Regions from separate parts of the Pseudoalteromonas sp. APC 3893 genome, predicted to be linked through region 1. Evidence: predicted binding sites of a transcription regulator. Region 1 holds the regulator's gene; each other region holds the start of a gene.
The links. The regulator sigma-54, encoded in region 1, starts transcription at its own class of promoters, with help from an activator protein. The targets are predictions, from matches to a motif close to GTTGGCACGNNNNTNGNNT.

Region 1 (6,050 bases):
TTACATTATTGCCCATGCACAGCCGTGCTCGCCTGGGTATTGGCTACTTACCACAAGAGTCGTCTATTTTCCGTAAGCTGACCGTTTACCAAAACCTCATGGCGATTTTAGAAACCCGTAAAGAACTAAACAAAACAGCCCGTGAAGAAGCTTTGGATAGCCTACTTGATGAATTTAGCATTCAACACATTCGTGATAGTCAAGGCATGGCATTGTCAGGTGGTGAACGCCGCCGTGTTGAAATTGCGCGTGCTTTAGCCGCAAATCCTAAATTTATTCTGTTAGATGAGCCTTTTGCTGGTGTTGATCCCATTTCAGTGTTAGATATAAAGAAGATTATCGAGCACCTTAAAAACCGTGGCATCGGTGTACTAATAACCGACCATAATGTAAGAGAAACCCTTGATGTTTGTGAAAAAGCCTACATAGTTTCTCATGGGGAGTTAATTGCGTCAGGAACTCCTGAGCATGTACTTGCCAACCAAACAGTTCGCGATGTATATCTGGGTGAGCAATTTAGGCTATAAAGCAACGCTCAGCTAACTATCTGCTAAACTAAATTATGACAACACAATAAAAGGATTGTTAGAGATAAATGAGGCAATCACTCCAGCTGCGCATGGGCCAGCAACTTACAATGACTCCACAACTGCAACAAGCAATTCGCTTATTGCAGTTAAGTACATTGGATCTCCAGCAAGAAATTCAAGAAGCACTCGACAGTAACCCACTGCTTGAAGTCGAAGAGCAAGAGTTTGGTGACGAAACGGCTGGCAAAAATGAACAAAAACAAGATACCGAAGACGTCACAGTAAGTGCTTCTGCCGATGAGACACCAAGCGAATACGAACAAGAAAGCAGTGAAGCACTTAATAAAGACACAGTAAGTGACGATATGGCTATGGATGTGACCTGGGATGAGTACATGAGCGCCGCTCCTGCCAGCTCATCAGGCCCGATGCCTGAAGATGAATCTATTTATCAAGGGGCTTCAACCGAAACCTTGCATGAATATATTATGTGGCAGTTACAGCTAACCCCATTTAGTCCGACCGACGAGGCGATTGCGATTGCCATTGTCGAAGCTATCGACGATTCAGGTATTTTAACCTTAAGCTGTGAAGACATTGCTGAAAGCCTAAATAAAGATAATAACGAAGAAGAAATTGAGCTTGATGAAGTTCAGGCGGTTCTAAAACGTATTCAGTTGTTTGACCCAATTGGTATTGGCGCACGTAGCTTGCAAGAATGTTTATGTATTCAACTAAATCAATTTGACCCCGCAACTCCTTGGATTAGCGAAACAAAAATGATTTTAACTGAACATATCGATTTATTAGCCAGCCGCGACTACCGAACTTTGATGAAAAAGACTAAGCTTAAGGAAGATGAGCTTAAAGAAGTGATGACACTCATCCACAGTCTAAACCCAAAGCCTGCGGATAGCATCGTACGTGAAGAATCTGAATACGTTATTCCAGATGTCTCAGTAAAGAAAATTAAAGGCCGTTGGATTGTTGAGTTAAATCCCGATAGCATGCCTAAAATTAGAGTAAACAGCCAATATGCGGCTATGTCTCGCTCGGTTAAATCGAGTAGCGACAGCCAGTTTATTCGTTCACACTTGCAAGAAGCAAAATGGTTTATAAAAAGTTTAGAAAGCCGTAATGACACATTACTCAAAGTAACCAACTGCATCGTTAAACAGCAGCAGGGATTTTTTGAACATGGTCCCGAAGCAATGCGCCCTATGGTATTAAACGATGTTGCTGAAATGGTCGAGATGCATGAATCAACCATCTCACGGGTTACCACGCAAAAGTACATGCACACCCCAAGAGGAATTTTTGAGTTAAAATATTTTTTCTCAAGTCATGTAAGCACTGAAAACGGTGGGGAATGTTCGTCTACAGCGATCCGTGCATTAATAAAAAAATTAATTAGCGCAGAAAACTCAGCGAAACCATTGAGTGATAGCAAAATTGCAGATATATTGGCAGAGCAAGGTATCAAAGTAGCTAGACGTACAATCGCAAAATATCGCGAGTCACTGGCTATTCCACCGTCAAATCAAAGAAAGAGCTTGATTTAAGGCGTAAAAAAACAAAGAAGGAAAATGCTTATGCAACTGAATTTAACTGGTCGTCACGTAGAAATTACCGATTCACTTAGAGACTATGTACACAATAAGTTTGCAAAGCTTGAAAGGCACTTTGATCATATAAACAACGTGCACGTCATTTTAGACGTAGAAAAGCTAAGCCAAAAAGCAGAAGCCACAATACACCTCAGTGGTGCTGATTTATTTGCTTCAACAGAACACCAAGACATGTACGCTGCGATTGACGCCCTAATAGATAAACTAGATCGTCAAGTTATCAAACACAAAGAGAAGCACGCTCGACACTAATATTATGAAACTAAGTTCACTTACTTGTAAGGACTGCAGTAAAGCTGCGGTCCTTTTTAATAGCAAAAAACGAATTTTAGAATTTATTAGCCAGTTGGCTCATGAACAACTCCCTCACCTTTCAGAACAAGAAATTCTTAACTCGTTACTTAATCGAGAGAAACTAGGAAGCACAGGTATTGGCCGTGGAATTGCTATTCCTCACGGTAGAATAACGGGTGTTGATACACCATTAGCACTGATACTAGTGAGTGAAACGCCCATTAATTTTGATGCGATTGATAATCGTCCTGTTGATATATTTGTGGCACTCGTCGTACCTGATGGTGAGAGTCAACTTCATTTAAAGACCTTGGCCACAATTGCTGATAAACTTAACGATAAAGATTTTTGTAAACAATTACGTAGCGCTAAATCAGACCACGACTTATACCAAGTTATTGTCGAGCAGTCATAAGAAAGTGAAGGAGTCATTACATGGAGTTAATTATCATCAGTGGGCGCTCGGGTTCTGGTAAATCTGTTGCCCTTCGCGTATTAGAAGATCTCGGTTATTATTGTGTTGATAATATTCCTGTGAACTTGCTGCCTTCACTCGTACGAAGCGTTTCTGATAACTATGATAAAACAGCAGTTAGTATTGATGTGCGCAATCTGCCAAAAGAACAAGAAGAGTTTAATGACATTCTTGAGTATTTACCTGGCTTTGCAAACCCAACTTTATTTTATTTAGACAGTGACGACCAAACGCTGATCAAACGCTTTTCTGAAACTCGCCGTTTGCACCCTTTATCGTTAGATTCTCTGCCCCTTGATTTGGCTATCAAACAAGAAAAAGTATTGCTTGATGTATTGATCACTCGTGCTGATTTTATTCTTGATACAACAGAGTTGAGCGTTCACCAATTAGCAGAATCAATTCGTGAGAAGATTTTAGGTAAAAAAGATAAAAAGTTAATTATCACTTTTGAATCTTTTGGTTTTAAGCACGGTATCCCTAAAGAAGCTGATTATGTATTTGATGCCCGATTTTTACCAAATCCACACTGGGAGCCAGAGCTAAAGCCACTTACAGGCCTAGATCAACCAGTCAAAGATTATTTAGCTAGCCATAGCATTGTGCAAAAATTTACATGGCAAATTCAAACTTTTGTACAAACCTGGCTACCTCATTTAGAGCGTAATAACCGCAGCTATCTAACTATTGCCATTGGTTGTACCGGCGGGCAACACCGCTCTGTCTACTTAGCGCAAACTATAGGTGAAAGTTTTGCAATGAGTCATAGCAATGTAAAAATTCGTCATCGTGAACAAGAATAATATCTGCTATAGGCTTTGATATGCATTTAGAAGACACTTTTTTAATCAAAAATAAATTAGGATTACATGCACGAGCTGCCAGCGTTTTAGCTCAGCTCGCGCTGAAGTTTGACGCGACTATTACCTTATATCAAGACGATAAACAAGCTGCTGGCGACAGCGTTTTAGCTTTAATGCTACTTGAAAGCAGCCAAGGTAAAGAAGTTAAAGTAGTCTGTGAAGGGCCAGATGCCGAGCCGGCATTAGCGGCAATAGGTGAGCTAATCGAGCAACGCTTTCACGAACATGAATAGCGCACTTTATTTAAAATTGCGTTAAACTAAATAACGATAGGAAAGCAAAAAACGCTAGCTTACTATCACCCTACCCAACCGAAAATTTGTTACCTAAGGACGCCAATGCCAGAAGCTTTTGAACAAGATTACCCACTACAGCAATTAAAACAAGTGACCAAGTCACTCAATAGTGGTCAATTTGTTCAAGTTAGGCGAATGTTGGCAAAAACAGCTCCTTGTGACACAGCACTATTACTCGAATCTTCCCCGCACAAGATCCGTAAACTACTCTGGCAATTAGTTGATCCTGATGTACAAGGTGATGTCTTAGAGGAGCTTTCTGAAGACGTACGATTAGGTATCATCGCGCAAATGGAGCCGAAGCATATAGCTGCGGCGACAGAAGACATGAGTCATGATGACTTAGGAGAGGTTTTAAGAAGCCTACCTGATACCGTCTACCAAGACGTAGTTGGGGCCATGGATAGCCAAGATAGAGAGCGTGCAACACAAGCACTTTCATATCAAGAACGCTCTGCTGGCGCTCTTATGAACACTGATACGGTGACTATTCGTCCTGACGTTACAATTGATGTGGTGCTTCGATATTTACGCCTACGCGGAGAGTTACCGGAAGGTACCGATGACTTATACGTTGTAGATAAACACAATTGTTTTCTCGGTGCTATGTCACTCACAACGCTTTTGACTAACCCGCCAGATAAAATCATTCGCGACTTAATGGATGAAGACTGCGAATCAATTTCAATCGCCATGGATGAAAGCGAAGTTGCCCAACTATTCGAGCGACACAATTGGATATCGGCACCCGTCGTTGATGATAATGACCATTTGCTTGGCCGTATCACGATCGATGACATTGTTGATGTAATCCGTGAAGACGCTGAACACAGCTTGTTAAGCTTAGCAGGTCTTGATGATGAGGAAGATACTTTCGCTCCCATATTAAAAAGTTCGAAGAAACGTTCTGTGTGGTTAGGTGTAAACTTATTAACAGCTCTTCTGGCCGCTATAGTAGCGAGTTTTTTCGAAAATACCTTGGCTATATTACCGATCCTTGCGGTACTAAACGGCATAGTGCCTTCAATGGGTGGCGTAGCAGGTAGCCAAACTTTAACTTTAGTGATCCGCGGTATTGCTGTAGGCCACATCAATCAAACAAACCAACGCTTTTTAATGTTAAAAGAGCTCGCAATTGGTGCAATTAATGGCATGGTATGGTCTATTTTAATCGCCGGTGTTGTAGCTATTTGGCAATGGGATTTTAAACTGGGTGGCGTTTTAGCGTTTGCTATGTTTATGAATTTGGTTGCTGCAGGTATTGCGGGTGCTAGTATTCCATTACTACTCAAAAAGATGAAAATTGATCCTGCGCTCGCGGGAAGTGTTGTATTAACAACAATCACAGATATTGTTGGCATATTCGCCTTTTTAGGTACTGCGACTTGGTTACTTATCTAGGCTCTTCGAAATTTAATAGAATCGTTTTTAGACGTGTTCATAAGTGCATGCTCTCAATTAGATAAGCATGCACTTATGATTTAATGGATACCATCCTAGCAATCTCCCTGTTTATTCTAAAACTACGACAACAATTTACTAAGTAATTTGTTCCTCCTTGCCACTTATCCATCGTGATACCTTCAATCCTTGTCACTTATCCATCGTGGTACATTCAATCCTTGTCACATCCACCGTGATACATTCAATCCTTGTCACCTATCCATTATGATACGTTCAATCCTTGTCACCTATCCATAATGATACATTCAATCCTTGTCACCTATCCATTATGATACGTTCAATCCTTGTCACCTATCCATAATGATACGTTCAATCCTTGTCACTTATCCATAGTGATACGTTCAATCCTTTGATCATGAATCCATAAATTGCTTCCACTGCTTAGCTGTCCATAACGCCATTGCACATTCAGCTTTTCTTTGCTGAGAGTCCTTTTGTACATGTTTCATAACTCCTCCTTGTAAGACTTGTATTGCAAAGACTTAGTTAACGTCTGGCGA
Region 2 (6,050 bases), on a different contig from region 1:
TGGTCATAGGTCATAGAAGTAGGAGCGCCAATTAGAATATCTTTAAGTTGTTTTACGCTTAATTGCGCTTGGTGCGCTGCGTGTGCGTTAACGTCGTTTTTCTTTTTACACGTTTCTAAATGTTTACGAACAGCAGAAATTAAATCAGACACTTCTTCTGATTTTGAATCATTACTTGCAAGTAGAGTGCTTAGCTCTTTATCAAGGGTTTGGATCTTGCTAAGAAAAGACAACTTTTGTTGTGCTATCTCTTTTAGCCCTTCGCCTCGGCGCGAAGCTATCGCTGTAAGCTCATCGTCTAAAATTTCAACTAATGAAGTTAAGCAATTTAACTGCATAGTCAGTTTTGAAGCAATCAAGCTATTATGATCAGCCATAAACATCAAACTCAAATGCAGCTATGTTTTTAGCTAACTTTTCAGCATCAATTTGGTATTTACCTTCACTGATTGCTTTTTTAAGCTCTGCAACTTTATTACTATCAAACCCAGAAGACTGTTGAGCCTTATCTTGTAATGATTTAAGTTGTTGTGCTTGTGGCGTTAAGCTTACAGAGTCGGTAGTCGCTTTTGGTGCAGCTCTTTGCGCCGACTGTGTATTATTGTTTTGCAAATCAACTTTTTGTTGCTTAGCATTGGCCAACACATTAGGCTGTTGCTGACCCTTATTTACTTGGCTTACCATGATATTAACCTATACATAATCCAACATATGCCTATTTATCGGCATGCATGATAGATACTTTAGCATAAATTTGAAAATTTAAATATTTACCTGTACAGACTCAACACCGTCTACACGGGCATTTAAAACTTTCCCAGATTTTGCATTTTTTACTTTTACCTGTTCTCCTAAAGTACCATCTTCTAGGGCTAAACCGGAAGTTTTTATTTTTAATCCTCGGATCGTTGCAAATATAGTGACGTTGTCGCCTTTACAAACCATGCAAATTTGGCTCAATACAACAGGCAAACCGCTGCGAATATTGCGCTTACTACGGCTTCCAATAAGAACTGACTCATCTTGCAAATGTTGTACTCGAACAAAGTGTTTTGGTCTCATTTCAACACTCAGGTGATGAGCTTCTATAACTTCACCTCGTGTTAAGTGTTCAGTGGCAACTACAATTGGTTCAAGCTCAGTAATACGGACGTGTACGTATTGACTCCAACCTTGTATATCTCCACAGTTAATTTGTACTGTTACTTGTCGATTAAAAGGAGGGGCTGTTGGTACGCTTAAAGACGGTGACGTTGAACAGCTGCGATCGGGTATTCTGCTATCTAAAGCAAGCGCATTAATTTGCGTTTGCTCATTATTGATTGGCTTTAATTGATCTCTTATGTACGAGATTGCAAGTGTTTGCAACTTTTCTTTGCTATATATTTGCCCATAGACAGGTGAAACTAGGCATAGGCTAGCAAGAAAATAAAAAACACTGTATCTTCGGCTTTTTTTTAACAAACTCATAATGTTTCGACTATGCTTATGGTTGAAAACAGGGTATAAATATTTAGCGTCAATTATTAGACGCTCCCACGATGTAATGTAGCTTTAAATAGAGAAAGCAATAATTGTTCCGTTTTTTTAGCTTTCTTAGGAGATTGAAATGGCAGGCATTTTAGACTCAGTGAACCAGCGTACTCAGTTGGTTGGGCAAAACCGCCTTGAATTATTATTATTCAAATTAAGAGGGCGGCAGCGCTTTGGTATTAATGTGTTTAAAGTGAGAGAAGTACTGCAATGCCCTCCTTTAACGAATATGCCAAAATCAAATGCGTATATACGGGGTGTTGCTCATATACGCGGGCAAACTATTTCTGTTATCGATTTGTCTATGGCCGTTGGTGGTCCTGCTATCGAGAACATTCAAGACAGCTTTATTATTATTGCTGAATATAATCGCTCAGTTCAGGGCTTTTTAGTTGGAGGTGTTGAGCGCATCGTCAACATGAACTGGGAAAAAATCATGCCGCCTCCATCTGGTGCTGGCCGATACTCATATTTAACCGCAGTCACCGAGATTGAAAATGAGTTAGTTGAAATTCTCGATGTAGAAAAAATCTTAAATGAAATTTGCCCAGTAAACACCGAGGTTAGTGCGGAAATTGCAAGTGATGGCGAAATTCAGAAAGACTTGGGAGAGCGTATCGTATTTATAGCTGATGATTCAGCTGTTGCTCGCAATCAAGTGAAACGTGCACTTGAACCTCTCGGCGTACAAACGGAACTTGCAAAAAATGGTAAAGAGGCGCTAATTCGCCTTCGAGAAATCGCAGAGCTTGATTGTAAAAACGATATTACTGAAAGAGTCGGTTTATTGATTTCGGATGTTGAGATGCCTGAAATGGATGGCTACACTTTAACTGCAGAGATAAAAGCAGATCCTAAGCTTGCACCTTTACATGTGATTTTACACACATCTTTAAGTGGTGTGTTTAATCAGGCTATGATTGAAAAAGTAGGCGCAGACGACTTTATCGCAAAATTCAACCCGGATGAATTAGCTACAGCAGTAAAAAAATGGGTTCATTGTGACTAATTTTGATAGGTGGTGTTACGTTGGAAAATAAACATTTACAGCAAGGCGAGTACGATCAATTCCGTACCTTTTTAGAGCAGCAGTGCGGTATTGTGTTAGGCGATAACAAGCTTTATTTAGTAAAGAGTAGACTTGCGCCTTTAATGACTCGTTTCAATGTTGAATCGTTATCACAATTAGTGAGTAAAACACTCAGCCCCCACGAACGGCAACTTCGCGCCGCCGTAGTTGATGCAATGACCACCAACGAAACATTGTGGTTTAGAGATCAATACCCGTTTGAATTATTACAAACTAAGCTATTTCCAGAACATAAAGAACTACGCAGGCCACTAAAAATTTGGTCTGCGGCAAGCTCTTCTGGTCAAGAGCCTTACTCTATTGCTATGTCTGTTGCTGAATTTCAGGCTAAATCCCCTGGTGTTTTAAAAATGGGGGCGCAAATTGTCGGCACTGATATTTCAAATACAATGCTTGATATGTGTAAACATGCAGAATATGACTCGTTAGCACTCGCGCGCGGTTTATCTGCTGAGCGACGGAAAAAGTTTTTCAAAGACAGTGGCAACGGCATGGCCCAAGTGATCGACCCGATTAAAAAATTAACCAGTTTTAGGCACTTGAATTTACTTGACTCTTACGCCTTGATGGGAAAGTTCGATATTATATTTTGTCGTAATGTGTTGATTTACTTTTCACCTGAAGTAAAAGCTAAAATTATTGCGCAATTTGCGCAGGCACTAAACCCTAAAGGATATTTGTTTTTAGGTGCCTCAGAGTCGATGTCGGGACTCAGTACAGAGTTTGATATGGTACGTTGTAATCCAGGTATTATTTATCAAAAGAAATAGTATCCTCAGCTATTTCTAATTAATAAAAATATAAAAACGATGGCCAAAAGCCATCGTTTTTCCTTGTTATTTAATGACTTAACCATCCCTTTTTTGAGGTTTTATATTGGCTCACCTTTTGCATTAATAAGCTTAAGTCAATTTTTTGGAGATGGTTATGGCTATCAGTTTTGATAAAGCTTTTGGGGTTCACCCTCACGCAATGTTGATCCGTTCTCAACGAGCCGAATTATTAGCAACCAATATTGCCAATGCTGATACGCCTGGCTATAAGGCGAAAGATGTTGATTTTGCCTCCGCTTTAAAAGCGGCAAAAAGCCACCAACAGGGCGGCAATAACATGGTAACAACCGATGCTAAACACATTTCTGGTGGTAGCCGTTATGTCGGTAATAGTGAAATGTTTCGCTCGCCAAATCAAACAGATACAGGTGATGGTAACTCAGTGGACATACAGGTGGAACGAAACTTGTATACACAGAACTCATTAGAGTATCAGGCAAGCCTGCAATTTATGAGTAGTAAAATTAAAGGCCTTAAAAAAGCCCTCGGTAGTCAAGGAGCCTAAGCATGAGTTTATATAACGTTTTTGATATTTCAGGTACCGGTATGAGCGCGCAAAATGTGCGTTTGAATACCACGGCCAGTAATATATCTAATGCTAATACTATTAGCTCAAGTCAGGATCAAACCTATCGAGCGCGCCACCCTGTTTTTGCTGCTGAGCTGACAAAGGCATCAGCGTCGCAAAGTAATCAACAGGGGTCGTCTGTAGGCGTTAAAGTACTAGGTATTGTAGAGAGCGATAAGCCACTGCAAATAGAATATAACCCTAATCACCCCAGTGCGGATGAAAATGGGTATATCTACAAACCTAACGTTAATGTTGTAGAAGAAATGGCTAATATGATTTCTGCCTCACGCTCTTATCAAACAAATGTGCAAGTTGCTGATGCAGCGAAGCAAATGCTAAGTAAAACACTGTTGCTCGGGCAGCGGTAATTGAGGAAAAGTTATGAGTAACGATATAACTACAACATCGTCGACTTATTTAGATTCGCTTAAGTGGCAAGAGAACCAAGTATCGACGGAAGAGAAAAGTGATGCGTTAACGCAAGAAGATTTCTTTTCCTTGCTTACACAACAGTTGTCGTTTCAAGACCCTAGCAAACCAGCTGATAACGATCAAATGATTGCACAGATGACTAATTTTACTATGGCTGAAGGGATTTCAAACCTTAACTCAAAATTTGAGTCTTTGGCGGCATCAATGACCTCAAACTCTGCGTTGCAAGCATCTACTTTGGTTGGTAAAAAGGCCTTAGTAGGAGCTGATTCATTAGACCTTAACAGCAGTGGTAAAGCCTCAGGCATAATTGCTATTGAAAGCCCTGTTAAAGATTTAAAGCTTAGTATCACAGATGATTCGGGGCAACTTGTAAGAACTATTAATTTTGATACCCAACCTGCAGGTGGCTTTCGTTTTAACTGGGATGGTAAAAATGAAGCCGGTGAGAGCCTTCCACCAGGTGAATACAGTATAAAAGCTGAAGGCAGCATGGGAGAGGAGTTTACCAGCTTACCAGTTGCTACATATAAAAACATTGAGAGTGTAAGTATTAATGGTGCTAATGGCATTATTATCAACACTAAAGCCGGTGCGATTAAGCTGACTGATGTCGCAGAAATTGCATAACACATTTAAAGTATATTTTCAGCCGAAGGCTAAATATTAACAATTTAGAGGTCACTTATGAGCTTCAATATTGCGTTAACAGGCATCGCTGCCGCACAAAAAGATTTAGATGTTACTGCTAATAACATCGCTAATGTAAATACAACGGGATTTAAAGAGTCACGAGCTGAATTTGCAGATGTATATTCATCTTCCGTTTTTACCTCGGGTAAAACCAAAAATGGTGATGGGGTGCAAACAACGTCTGTATCTCAACAGTTTCATCAAGGTTCAACACTAGGTACGCAAAATTCACTCGATCTAGCTATCGGGGGAGAAGGTTATTTTGCTCTTAGTTCAGAGTTGGGCTCGCAAGATCAAACATTTACTCGTGCAGGGGCGTTTAAATTAAATAAAGATAATTTTATTGTTGATTCGCAAGGTAACTTTTTACAAGGGTTCCCTGTTGATGCATCAAGCGGAGACGCGACTTCAGTGAGTTTGAGCACATCTAGTGCGATTCAAATTCCTGATTCTTCGGGGGCTCCGCGCGCTACAACAAATGTGTATTCATCTTTTAGGTTAGATTCAACTAAAGCAGCACCGTCAATTACACCATTTGATCCAGGCCAATCTGGCTCATTTACTCATTCTACCTCAACGAATGTTTATGATTCGTTAGGTGAATCGCATACTATGCAATTGTACTTTGTGAAAACAGATGCGGCTGTTACAGGAAATGCTAACGAATGGGAAGTTTATTCGACATTAGACGGTCAAGTTGTCAATCCAGATGGCACCCCGCAAGGTGCTACAGGGCCATTTACTCCTATTTCAACATTTCAGTTTGATGCAAACGGGTTACCACTCAATACTAACGGTAATCCTAATGCGGCAAGTACATTTGATTCAGTGGTCTTCGATGGTACTAACCTGACTGGGATTTTAAGTAACGGTGCTAGTTTCCCTAATAATGTAACGA
Region 3 (6,050 bases), on a different contig from region 1:
CGTGACTGATAACATTAATGTCACTATCGATTATTACTCAATTGACATTGATGATCGCATCGTGATCAGTAACCGTTTAGGTAAAGGTTTATCTTCAACGCTTGATGCTGCGCTGGTTAGTTCAGGTGCTGGTGCTGGCCAGTTTTTCTTAAATGGTGCTGATACCGAAACGCAAGGTGTGGATTTTGTTGCAACGTGGAACACAGAAGGCCTTGGTGGCACGCTAGATTTCACCTTAGCAGCTAACTTCACTGAAACTGATGTGGTTGACTTATTTACCCCTGCAGGCAGTGGCCTTGAAACCATCCCGGTAGAAGATGTTTTTTCAGCTCAAGAAACATCTATTATCGAAGAGTGGCAACCACAAGATAGGGTCAATTTAAGCGCGCTTTACCGTTTAGAAGATTGGACTGTGAACCTATCACTGAACCGTTATGGTGAATACACTGTGGAAGATGGCGGCCGCCAAACGTACGGTGCTGAAATTCTGACAGATGTAAAAATAAATTACTTTGTTACCGACAATCTATCATTAAATATTGGTGCTAATAACTTATTTGATGTCTACCCAGACAAAAACACCATTGGTAACTCAAGATCTGGCACAATTGTAGACGCCTCAGGCAATACAATTGTCAGTTCAACAGGTGTATTTGAATATTCACGTCGTTCTGCACCATTTGGCTTTAATGGTGCTTATTACTATTTAGGTGCCGAATACCGTTTCTAAATAACTTCTCCTACGTTATTTATCTTTTGAAGGGCCGTAAGGCCCTTTTTTTGACTTACCGAATTATATTAGTGCTTTTGTTGCATGCGGCTCATCTCAGTATGGCAGCTTTGCATTGTGAGTAAAACTTTAGATAATGCAGCTTCGCAATCATGAGGCTGGGGTTCTTTCATAGCGGCTTTAATTTCTTCTAGCGTTTTATCTTCAACTTCTTCAAGCTCTTTCACGTAAGTTTGATCGTTGTCTGAGCTGAATTTAGTAATTAATGATGTATACGCACGGCGTGCTTCAACAGCAAACGATGAACCATCTTCGCGTTCACCTTGTTCATTAATAGCATAGGGTTGTAAGCTTTCTACACTTACTTTACGGGCATCTATCATACGTTGAAAAAGTGCGCCAATTGCAGGGTCTTCAACTTTATCTTGGGCTTTTTCATAAAATTCAATGCCGCTGTTCATTACTTGGATAATGTCAGTGATATGATTTGCGTCTTGTCCTTGATGGGTATTCATAATAATGACCTCTTTAAGTTAAATGAATTTAAATGTCACTTACTTCAAGCAAGGCCTGTTCCATCTTGGTTTTTGTTTTTAACACCATGATTCAAAATAACTTATATGAAAAATGAGTTTAACTTACTCACTGGCTTCGCAAATTTTACAAGCTATTATGTAATTGTTTTACTTTAACTCATTTGCCACTTCAGCTATTTTCTGTCTAAGCCAAATATGACTGGCATCACGGTGGAGCAATGGGCTCCATATCATATCTAACTCAAAAGGTGGGATGGGAAAAGGCGGCTCAAGAATTGTTAAACCAGGATCGTCTACATATATATTGGCAGCCTTTGACGGCAGTGTAGCAACTAAGTTTTGTTCTTTGGCTAAATGAATTGCAACGTGATAGTTACGGGTAAATGTGGCAATGTTTCTATGTTTGCCAAAGTGGGCAAGGGCTTCATCAACCCAGCCAAGCTTTTGCACATCTTTAGGATCCATACCTACACCGACGCCAAAACCGGTTTTACTGACCCAAATGTGGCGTGCTTTTAAATAACTATCAAGGCTGAAATTTTCAATGATTGGGTTATCGGTTTTTACTAAGCAGCAAAAGCTGTCTTTCCATATGCGCTTATGATGAAAAGACTGAGGTAAGTTTTCAAAGCGATTGATGGCCATATCAACTTTACCATTTTCAACATCGTGGAAGGTGACATCACTGGGTGTGAGTATATCTAAGGTGGTGTCTGGGGCTTCTTCATGTAATTTACTTAGTAAACGTGGAGCGAGCGTGCTGGCTGCATAGTCACTGGCCATAATTCTAAACACGCGCTTACTCTGACTCGCTTCAAACTCTCTGTTAGGTGCGAGGGTTTCCTCTAGTGTCATTAAAATCCCACGGATCACTGGCTGTAATTCAATAGCGCGCTCTGTCGGGACCATGCCATCACTGGTGCGTACTAAAATAGGATCATTAAATAAATTACGCAGCCGTTTTAGGCCATTACTCATTGCTGGTTGGGTGATACTGAGTTGGTTTGCTGCACGGGTAACGTTGCATTCACGTAGAAGCGTGTCTAAATATACCAGTAAATTTAAATCTATCTTGCTGATGTTCATTGTGTGTCCTTGCGTTTACCAGTGCTGAATAAAACGTTGTGTGTTCGGATATGGATAAATATGGCTCACTACACCATCTTTAATATTCTTTTGAGCCTGCTGCCAGTAACCTACATCCAAAAGCTCTGGATGTGCCTGCATAAAAATAGTTTTATAACGCGGGTTTGGCATTACAAATGTACATAACTGCTCAGGAAATACATCTTGTGGCGCTACAGAGTAACTTTGCTCATCAGTTAAGTAGTCATCATAACTTTGTGCTTTAGGCAGTGTCCGAAAGTTCATGTCTGTCAGGTATTGCACTTCATCATAATCATAAAAAATAATACGATTATGATTACTAACCCCAAAGTTTTTAAGTAACATGTCACCAGGGAAAATATTCACTGCAATCATCTCTTTAAGCGCTTGCCCGTATTCATTGATTGCTGTTACCGCTTCTTCGTCAGTGGCTGATTCTAAAAATAAATTCAGCGGGGTCATACGTCGCTCTATATATAAGTGCTTTATAATGACTAAATCATCTTCGATAACCATTGACTCACCAATAGTGTTTTTAAGCTGTAGGAGTAAGTTATCGTCAAAACGGGATAAAGGAAATACGACGTTCGAATACTCTATGGTATCAGCCATACGACCGACTCGGTCATGACTTTTAACAAGCTGGTAGCGTTTTAGTACGGTGTTTCTGCCAAATGGTTTGCTCTCGCTAAATTTATCTTTAATAACTTTAAATACATAGCCAAATGAAGGAAGGGTAAACACCATCATTACCATACCAGGGGTTCCTGGCGCTATAACAAAGTCATCATTCGAGCGGGCAAGGTGAGTCAAAAACTCTCGATAAAATTCTGTTTTACCTTGCTTGTGAAATCCAATTGCGTTGTAAAGCTCAGCTAATGTTTTATTTGGCATTAGCTGATTTAAAAAGCGGACCAATGCCGAAGGGGCATGCGTTTCGACCATAAAGTATGCACGAGCAAAGCCAAAAATAACCCGCATTTGTGAGGAGTTTGTAAGTAGTGCATCTAGGTAGAGGCCTTTCTCTTTATGATGCAACACTGGAATAATAAAGGGTTGTATACCACTGCTTGATACAACGCGGCCGACAATATAAGCCGCCTTGTTGCGATAAAAAGGAGTTTGCAATATATCAAAACGCATTTGCCATGCGCTGTGATGGGTATCTGGTGCTTGATTATAAAATGCTTTTACGAGTAGGCGAATATCACGTTCTAAGTTTACAAAAGGGGCTTTAAAATCAAATTGGTTTATTATTTTACGGATCGTGGGCTTTAATCCATCAACAACAGGAAAGAAACTTCTATATTCAGCTTCGATTGGTAAAGCTGGGGCATTAGCGAGTGAGGTTTCTACAAAGATAAAATCATTATTAAAATAACGTCGATGAAATAGCCTGCAAAATACGGAGTTATAGAATGTTTCAGCAAGTTCAGCCTGCGGGTGGAACTGTAAAAACTGTTGATAATGTCGCTTACTTTCAAGCCAGAGTTCTTCATCTAATTGATTCGCTAAGGCAAGGTGAGCTTCTTTTAATTGTGTAATGGTTTCATTTACACGGGTGTCGTAGTGGCTAATTCTAAGACGGCTGATTTCATGTAATTGCGGCCAGTCCTGCTCTGAAAAAGCTATTGGCGCTTGCGAAGTGATTTTTTGAAATAACCGATAGTGCTTTTTAAAGCCCTTTAATATGAACTCTGCAATTGTGTGTGCGTGCATGTGTGAGAGTACTCCTAAAAAAACGACATAGAGTTATTACTCTACGCTTGTTAAGAGTATGCTAAATAATAGTAAAACCCAATAGCTTATTCATAACGTTTTAGTTTTTTTTCAAGCTTATCTATTTGCTTTTCGACTTTTTTAACATCTCTAGCATAACGTTTATTAATCTCTTTGAGTTGTTTTTTTATATCTTTAGTAACTTTTTTTATTTCACTGTCACTCAAAATACGCTTTAAGCGTTGTTGTTGATTAAATTCGGCACGATCTCTGTCGCGTGAAAGTATATCAAGCTGGTGATTTTGACTTCGAATTTGTGCATTCAGGTTACGAACTATTTGTTGTTGTTCCAGCGTATTAAGTGTTTTAACATGGTTCGCGTTAGGATCCGAAAAAGCTACATTGGTTTGTTTAATTTTGTGCTCAGTTGCATTGGAACCACAAGGGAATTGACTAAATACAGTGCCACGATCAGTAGTGCATTTGTAGTAATGCGCATTAGCGGCAATACAATAGCCCGAAAATAGCAAGGTAAGTAAAAAAGATAAAAATAGGATGAGGTTGGTTTTCATATCAGCTTCCTTGCATAATTATCTTATACAAATATAACCCAAAATAGGTAAATAACAAGTCATGTAATAGAGCCACTTAAAATAATTACAGTGGCCCTCGCTTCATAGCTTAAGCTTAATTAGTAAACGTTTTTAACTTTTTAATACTTTGCACTAAAAACGGAATATCTAAGCCTTGCTCAATAGAAAAACCTTGCGCTGCAGAGATGTTTTTATAATTCCCGTCTGAATCAATTAATGTGATCCGGTCTTTTTTATAAGCAATAAACACACCTTGTGAGTAGGTTACCCCTGTATCATCTTTTTTAGCGTATAAGTTTACACCCAGCATACTTTGATTGGTGATTTGCGAGCAATTTAAGTACTCACCAATACTAGTTGCAATGATATCACTTGGCTGAATAAGCCCTTCGACTTGGTTAATTTTTTTATCTGAACTGTAAAGAGTGGAAGTAGTTACTACGTCATTGCTATTTTTAGCTAAGCTGAATGCAAAAATATGGGCTGCATCATCGAATATAAGAGATTCAATGTCCGTATCATTTGCATTAATTATACGAATCGCAGCGTTTTTAGATGCTGTCTCATTGATATAATCAAAATCTGCAAACCCTGTTATTGTTAAACTGCGCTGCTTATTTTGCCAAGCAGGAAGCGCTTGCTGTGTAAACAAAGCGGGTTTGTAATAAGCGGGTAAGCCATAAATCAAGTTAAATAAGCTATCTTGGGTATTTACTGGCTGTAAAAACTGCTCTGTTTGATGTAAGTTGCTGTGCTGATTAGCAAATTCAGCTAAAAATTCATTGTCATTAAATACTAAAATTGTAATGTTAGCTGCTTCATTCGCTTCACAACGTGGGAGCGGTGTGGGCAAAACATAATTAATGTTTTGGCTAGATAGCTTCACGTTATGTGCTTGTTTATAGCTTTCGATATCGAGTAAATCGTTTTTTGCCAGTAAGCTTTTGGCGGTAGTAGGGTATGACAATGGTAAAACGTTATCTTGTTTAGTTATGTCAAACTCCAGATTTGCATCAGCCCAAATATGAATACTGTGGCTTAACGCAAAGCAAGTGACCAATACAGACGTGGCATAACGGCCAAACTTATATTGTTTTAAGCGTGCTAAATGGTGCCAGGTATAATTACTAACGAGTAGCTGGAACGCTAAAATTAGTATAACAATCCCGCCTGCTAATAAAGTTGTAAGCGCTGGTGAGCTTGTGAGGCGGTGCCACAACAGAGAGACGATTTCAGGCAGCGCTGAGCTACTTAGATGATACCCTAAATTAAAATATACATAGGCGTCTAATGTTAATAGTGATGCCCCTAATGTGGCTAATACCGCTGCCATACCACGAATGTGGCGAGGATAAGGAAACACTA
Region 4 (6,050 bases), on a different contig from region 1:
TTATCGTAAAGAAATAGAATCTGCGGCACTTAAAAGCGAGCAGGAACTTAATCTAATATTTTTAAACCAGCGCGTTACACTGAAATCTAAAAACAATGATTTGGTATTAAGTTACTATAAATTCACACAAACTGGTGATGAGCTACGAAAACTTATCAACATCCCAATTAACAAAGGGTATAAACAACTGTTAAGCACGGCGCTAGAGGAAGAGTTTGAAGTTACGTGGCACACTAATAAGTAATGCCACGATGAACATCTAAAGTGATTTAGAAGTGAACTTGGATACCCGCGAATGGGCCTGATGCATCTAGATCAGTATAAATATCATCAATATCATCAAGTTCTAAAGTCATTTGGCGGTAACCTGCTTTAATTGCTACATCTACAGCTAAGTTATCAATTAATTCCCAAGCAATACCAGCTTGGTAATCTTGCACTTTACTATCATCAATTGCTAATAAGCTGCCTTCGAAGAAAACACTCAAACCAGTTAAAGGTAAGCCCACTTCTGCACGACCATATACCAATGGTATAAAACCAGAGAAATCGACGGTTTCTGTAACCCTATCCCCTTGCCCATCAGAAGTATTAATATCGCCAGTAACAACAACTTCCCCATCAAACTGCTTAGCATTCACACCTAAGTCAATTGATACTAAATCATTGTCAAAAATCTCATAATAAAGAATATAATCAACATGAGAGAAGTCAGTCATTGCTGTTGCATCTGTTCCAGGTTTAAAAGTAGAACCATCAAACGTAAAGCCATCACCACTAATAGTGGTGTTACCATTTAACTCAAGCTCGGTATATTTTAGCTTTATATTTGGCACCAGTGGAATTGGGTGTTCTAAAGCAGCGTAGTAACTTGTGAAGGTTTCATCATCGAAATTAAAGCTCTGCATATTACCTCTATCTGCAAAGCTACCCGAGTTGTCCGCTTGCCAAGCATCAACCCCTACGTATAAGCCTAATAAAGTGTCAGCGTGAGCTGCTGGTGCCAAACATGCCATTGAAAGGGCAGCAGCTAGACAGTACTTTTTCATGTTTTATCCTTGCGCTAAAAGTTCGCTAAGTTCAATAAGAGCCGCATTGGCTCGTGAAATATAATTTGCCATTACTAATGAGTGATTTGCCACAAGTCCAAAACCACTACCATTTAAAATCATCGGACTCCAAACAGTTTCTTGGGTTGCCTCTAACTCACGAATAATCTGTTGTAAGCTAACACGGGCATTTTTCTTTTCTAATACATCAGCAAAGTCGTATTCTACAGCTTGCAAAAAATGTAATAAAGCCCAAGTTGCCCCTCGCGACTCGTAAAAAACGTCATCTATTTTCCACCATGAAGTTTTAACTTGATTCTGTAGTGGGCTATAGGTCGCTTGATGAGCTTCTTTATCACCCGCTAAATCGGTATTTAATCTATCTTGGCCAACACTTGCACTTAAACGCTGGCTTAAACTACCAAGACGTTTTTCAGCCTCTTTTAACCAACTGCGTAAATTGTCAGCACGTGCATAAAATTGACTTTCACGATCGCTTTGATCTGCAATTTGCGTTCGATAAACAATTAAAAAATCGATACCTTTTTGATATTCACTTTCAGCACTAGGCCACGCCCACGCCTCTGAGCTAATATTAAATTGTGGTTGTGCTTTTTTCAAAGCTACATGCTCAGTAGACTGAGATTGGGAACGGCTAAAATCTTTACGCATAGATAAAGCAAGATCACGAGACATCTCTAACGCCCCATACTCCCAAGCTGGCATATTATCCATAAGTATACTCGGCGGCATCATATCATTAGATAAATAACCTCCAGGCTTATTTAACAATGTACTGGTTACGTTTATTAGCGCCGATGTAGTGGTATAACCTGTAACAAGTTTTTCACCGCGTTGCTGGGCATCTTGCTTAGCTTGAGTTAAAACATTTACTCGGCTAGGCTCTGCGCTCCAATAAACAGCTAATGCGTAAAACAAAATAAATATAAGTACAATTGCCCCAATAATTTTCCCTTTATGCTGTGACATTTAACCTCCTAATGATGCGTGTGATGCTGCTTAGATTGTGGAGCTTGCTCGACCTGACTTTCTAAAGAAACAACCTGAGCTTGAGTAAAAACTCGGTTTCCATCACTAAAATATAGCGTGAGTTTTAATTCTTGCCCGGCTTTTATTGCTTCGCTTGGCTCAAACGCCATCAAATGATATCCGCCAGGTTTAAAATCGAGTTGTTGATGTGCTTTGATTAATAATGTGTCGACTTTCTGCATTTTCATCATGCCATTAACATGAGCATGCTCATGAATTTCTACACGCCCTAAACCATCAATAGCGGCTTTTGTTAGCGTTACATCAGCATTACCATGATTAACAATACTTAGGTAACCTACTGTCGATTTGCTCGCTGGCAAGAAAACTCTTACCTGCGCATTGTTTACAATGATCTCACTATCCTCATCATGGTGATGATCTGCGTGTGCTTTTACCATTGACGGAAGAAATAGGCTCATAACTAAAAGAGCCGATGAAAGTAATGTGATTAGTGGCTTAAATGTCATCTCTATCCTTGTTATAAAAAATCATTTTATTGGCTAAATTTAGCATAATTGTGAAAAAATAGTCAGTAAAATTAGCAACGCCTCCACGGTTAATCAAATTTAGCTGTTTTTTTATTATCTAAAATTAACCAACATAAGCAGGCAATGAGTAATAAAGGCCAAGCTATCATTATAGAGCCAAACAATAATGCTAAGACCACGCCCATCCCAACAATAATACCTGCCCCTAATAATCCCGCACTTACCAGAGCTATCACAGCAATAACAGCTACAACAGCAAGCAACGCACCAAATAGCTCAATACCTACCCAGCTTAAATCAGCAATAATAAGCGGTAGTTGCCATGAATCAAACTGCACCGCCTGAAATGGGCTATATATTATAAATACGATTATTAATACGCAAATTGCAATTATTTTCATGACTCCCCCACTACGCCTTAGTATCTAAGCAAAAATGTGCAGCCAAATAACCGCCACCAATAAATAATGGAAATTGAATAAAAAGCAGAATAGTCACTAATCGCGTCGCCCAGATAGGAAAGTCAAAACGACGTGCAAAACCACTACACACACCCGAAAGTTTTTTATTCACCGCGTCTTTGTACCAATTCTTTTCATTGTTATAAGTATTCATCATATTATCTCCTAAGCTGTTTGCTTCATTTTTACTTTTAATGCTGCAAATTCTTGCTCTAATGCTTCATCTTTAACTAGCGCATCAATTTGCTCTGCTGTGCTACTTTGCGTTTTAGTCATATCATAAGCATCAACTTGTGACTCTATTGACTCAACACGGCGCTCAATAACATCAAAGCGGGATAACGCATCTGCTATTTTTTCACTATTTAATTGATGATTAACACGCATTCTGGCATCAAGTAGGTTATGAACTTTTTGCAAGCTTGCCTGCTTTGCTTTTGCCTCAGTCAATTTACTTTGTAAACGCTGGGCATCGTCTTGAAGTTTCTTCAGTGAATCGGCTAATTTAACAAGCTCTGGCTCAATAGCTGCAAGCTCATCGCTTACATGTTGTTTTTCTTTTAATGCAGCAGTTGCGAGGTCATCCCTTCCTTTTGCCACAGCTAGCTCTGCTTTAGTTTGCCAGCTATCAATGCTAACTTGCTTTTGTGCTTGTTCACGCTTTAATGCCTTTTCTTCACATAGAATGACTGCAGCTGTTGAGCGACACTCATCAAGTGCTTGCTGCATTTGTTGAATAAGTAAGTTTAATAATTTTTCTGGATCTTCAGCTTTATCTAATGCCGAAACTAAGTTTGCTTGAATAAGATCTGTTACGCGGTTAATTATGCCCATGATTATCTCCTGTTGATGATGGGTGATTACAACAAGTAGATTCCAAGACTTATGCCAAGTTAGTTAATTAAAAAACTTCACATTAAAAATCAATAAATTAAACTTAATGGACAATAAAGAAAGATGACTTGGAGCTGAATATAGATGTGTCAAATTGACTAAAAAACTAACTTTTTGACTAATATTTAAGATCAAAAAAGCTGCATTAAGCAGCTTTTATACTCGAATGATAACGCCAATTAACCTGCTTACTAATTAATTACTCCGGAACGAAACTTAATGCTTTGTCCATTACTGACAAGTCAGCTTGTTTACCATGCCCATTTTCAGACAAATGACGGCGAAAGCCTCTCGCTCCCGGCTGGCCTTGAAATATACCTAACATGTGTCGTGCAATATGCCAAAAATTTGCCCCTTGCTGCATCTCTGCCTCAATATAGCCATACATTGAACGCACTACATCATGGCGAGATAAAGTGAAAGGGTGTGCATTATAGATGGCTTCATCTACTTCACTTAAAATAAATGGATTACTATAAGCCTCTCGGCCAATCATTATTCCGTCTACATATTCAAGGTGCTTTTGGCTATCAGCAATTGTTTTGACGCCGCCATTTAAGCTTAAGTGCAACTGAGGGTAATCTTTTTTAAGTTGGTAAACACGCGGATAGTCAAGGGGTGGAACTTCGCGATTTTCTTTAGGGCTTAAGCCATTTAACCACGCTTTACGAGCATGAATAATAAAATCATCACAGCCAACTTTGTGACTGGCTTCAATCAACTCACATAAAAACTCATATGAATCTTGCTCATCTATACCTATGCGGGTTTTAACCGTTACTGGTATATTCACTTCGGCCTTCATTGCTGCAACACAATCAGCGACAAGTTGCGGCTCGCCCATTAAACAGGCTCCAAACCGCCCGTTTTGAACACGGTCAGACGGACAGCCAACATTCAGATTGACTTCATCATAACCACGTTCTGCTGCCAACTTAGCGCATTTAGCAAGTGCTTGGGGATCAGAACCTCCCAATTGCAAAGCAACCGGATTTTCATGCTGATTAAAATGAAGGTAATCACCACGACCAAACAAAATTGCGCCCGTAGTAACCATCTCAGTATAAAGCACTGTGTGCTTTGTCATTTTACGATGAAAAGTACGGCAGTGGCGATCTGTCCAATCAAGCATGGGGGCAACAGAAAAGCGTCTATTCAAAGTAAAATCCTTAGGCAGCAAAACAACATTAAAAGCGCTGCATTTTACACAAATAGCGCTAGCGCTTCAATGATAAGCTCTTCGTAAATAAGGGGAAGCTTAAGTAACTGTTTATCTGTTTTCTTTTACTAGGTTTTCGTAGTTAATACCAGCTAGTTCAACGTCCATGAAATCGAGCTCATTAAAATTATCAAACTACGACCTAGATAAAATTAACCCCATACTCCGACTAATTATACTTGTTCCACTATCTCTTATTAATTTATGAACATGAGTCGCTAACCGCAATAAAAACAGGGACCGTGCCTATTGGATCAATAACAGAAAAAAAGATAAATATCGCTAAAAATTAATTCAGAGCTAGACTTCCTAAAATAAAACTGTCTAATAAAAACGCTGCAACTACAACACAATATGTTAGTATATCATGGTAGCGTAAGGATAAGAGCAGATGAATATAGAATCACTCGTTAGTAAAGCAAAACAAGTGTGTGACAATCGTGGCGCACGATTCACACCAATCCGTGAAAAAGTATTTCGCCTTCTAGCAAGTGCGCAAGGTGGTGTTGGTGCCTATGATTTATTAGAGCAATTAAAACTCACTGAATCTGGGGCAAAACCAGCGACTATTTACCGAGCTCTTGATTTTTTAGCCGAGCTGGGTTTTATTCACAAAATAGAAAGTACAAATGCATTTATGTTGTGCCATCATTTTGATCATATTCATCCGGTGCAACTTTTAATCTGTGATAGTTGTGGCTTTGTTAAAGAGCTTCATTCCACTGTTATATCACATGAGCTAAATAGCTTAGCCGGTGAAAGTGGCTTTGTTGTTTCAGGGCAAACTATTGAAGCACATGGTAGATGTGCGTCTTGTATTGAATAGTTTTGTGCAGCGGTAAAAATAGCCGCTACACTTAAATGTATAATAACAGTGTAACTGTAA

Region 2: a site for sigma-54 is predicted at 3,499-3,517, ahead of flgB (flagellar basal body rod protein FlgB). Genes of this name have one in related genera too.
Region 3: a site for sigma-54 is predicted at 1,292-1,310, ahead of QMA12_RS04465 (PA2169 family four-helix-bundle protein). Genes of this name have one in related genera too.
Region 4: a site for sigma-54 is predicted at 3,926-3,944, ahead of QMA12_RS14390 (PspA/IM30 family protein). Genes of this name have one in related genera too.

Annotation. Positions count from the first base shown of each region.
Region 1 covers NZ_JASDCD010000011.1:131,477-137,526, reverse strand. The annotation lists gene lptB (LPS export ABC transporter ATP-binding protein) at 1-527, shown strand, start outside; gene QMA12_RS13670 (RNA polymerase factor sigma-54) at 596-2,092, shown strand; gene hpf (ribosome hibernation promoting factor) at 2,123-2,410, shown strand; gene ptsN (PTS IIA-like nitrogen regulatory protein PtsN) at 2,415-2,867, shown strand; gene rapZ (RNase adapter RapZ) at 2,888-3,730, shown strand; gene QMA12_RS13650 (HPr family phosphocarrier protein) at 3,751-4,023, shown strand; gene mgtE (magnesium transporter) at 4,129-5,487, shown strand; gene QMA12_RS13640 (YqaE/Pmp3 family membrane protein) at 6,037-6,050, opposite strand, start outside.
Region 2 covers NZ_JASDCD010000003.1:283,917-289,966, reverse strand. The annotation lists gene QMA12_RS07390 (flagellar protein FlgN) at 1-377, opposite strand, end outside; gene flgM (flagellar biosynthesis anti-sigma factor FlgM) at 370-684, opposite strand; gene flgA (flagellar basal body P-ring formation chaperone FlgA) at 763-1,470, opposite strand; gene QMA12_RS07375 (chemotaxis protein) at 1,610-2,542, shown strand; gene QMA12_RS07370 (protein-glutamate O-methyltransferase CheR) at 2,563-3,393, shown strand; gene flgB (flagellar basal body rod protein FlgB) at 3,551-3,961, shown strand; gene flgC (flagellar basal body rod protein FlgC) at 3,964-4,395, shown strand; gene QMA12_RS07355 (flagellar hook assembly protein FlgD) at 4,409-5,089, shown strand; gene flgE (flagellar hook protein FlgE) at 5,147-6,050, shown strand, end outside.
Region 3 covers NZ_JASDCD010000002.1:81,913-87,962, forward strand. The annotation lists gene QMA12_RS04460 (TonB-dependent receptor) at 1-730, shown strand, start outside; gene QMA12_RS04465 (PA2169 family four-helix-bundle protein) at 799-1,245, opposite strand; gene QMA12_RS04470 (LysR family transcriptional regulator) at 1,414-2,352, opposite strand; gene aceK (bifunctional isocitrate dehydrogenase kinase/phosphatase) at 2,368-4,092, opposite strand; gene QMA12_RS04480 (DUF4124 domain-containing protein) at 4,179-4,664, opposite strand; gene QMA12_RS04485 (DUF3413 domain-containing protein) at 4,780-6,050, opposite strand, start outside.
Region 4 covers NZ_JASDCD010000013.1:7,069-13,118, reverse strand. The annotation lists gene QMA12_RS14420 (TIGR03899 family protein) at 1-244, shown strand, start outside; gene QMA12_RS14415 (TIGR04219 family outer membrane beta-barrel protein) at 270-1,049, opposite strand; gene QMA12_RS14410 (DUF2333 family protein) at 1,053-2,039, opposite strand; gene QMA12_RS14405 (copper chaperone PCu(A)C) at 2,048-2,569, opposite strand; gene QMA12_RS14400 (hypothetical protein) at 2,659-2,991, opposite strand; gene QMA12_RS14395 (PspC domain-containing protein) at 3,002-3,205, opposite strand; gene QMA12_RS14390 (PspA/IM30 family protein) at 3,217-3,885, opposite strand; gene dusA (tRNA dihydrouridine(20/20a) synthase DusA) at 4,145-5,077, opposite strand; partial or broken gene QMA12_RS22225 (MarC family protein) at 5,309-5,401, opposite strand; gene QMA12_RS14380 (transcriptional repressor) at 5,556-5,990, shown strand.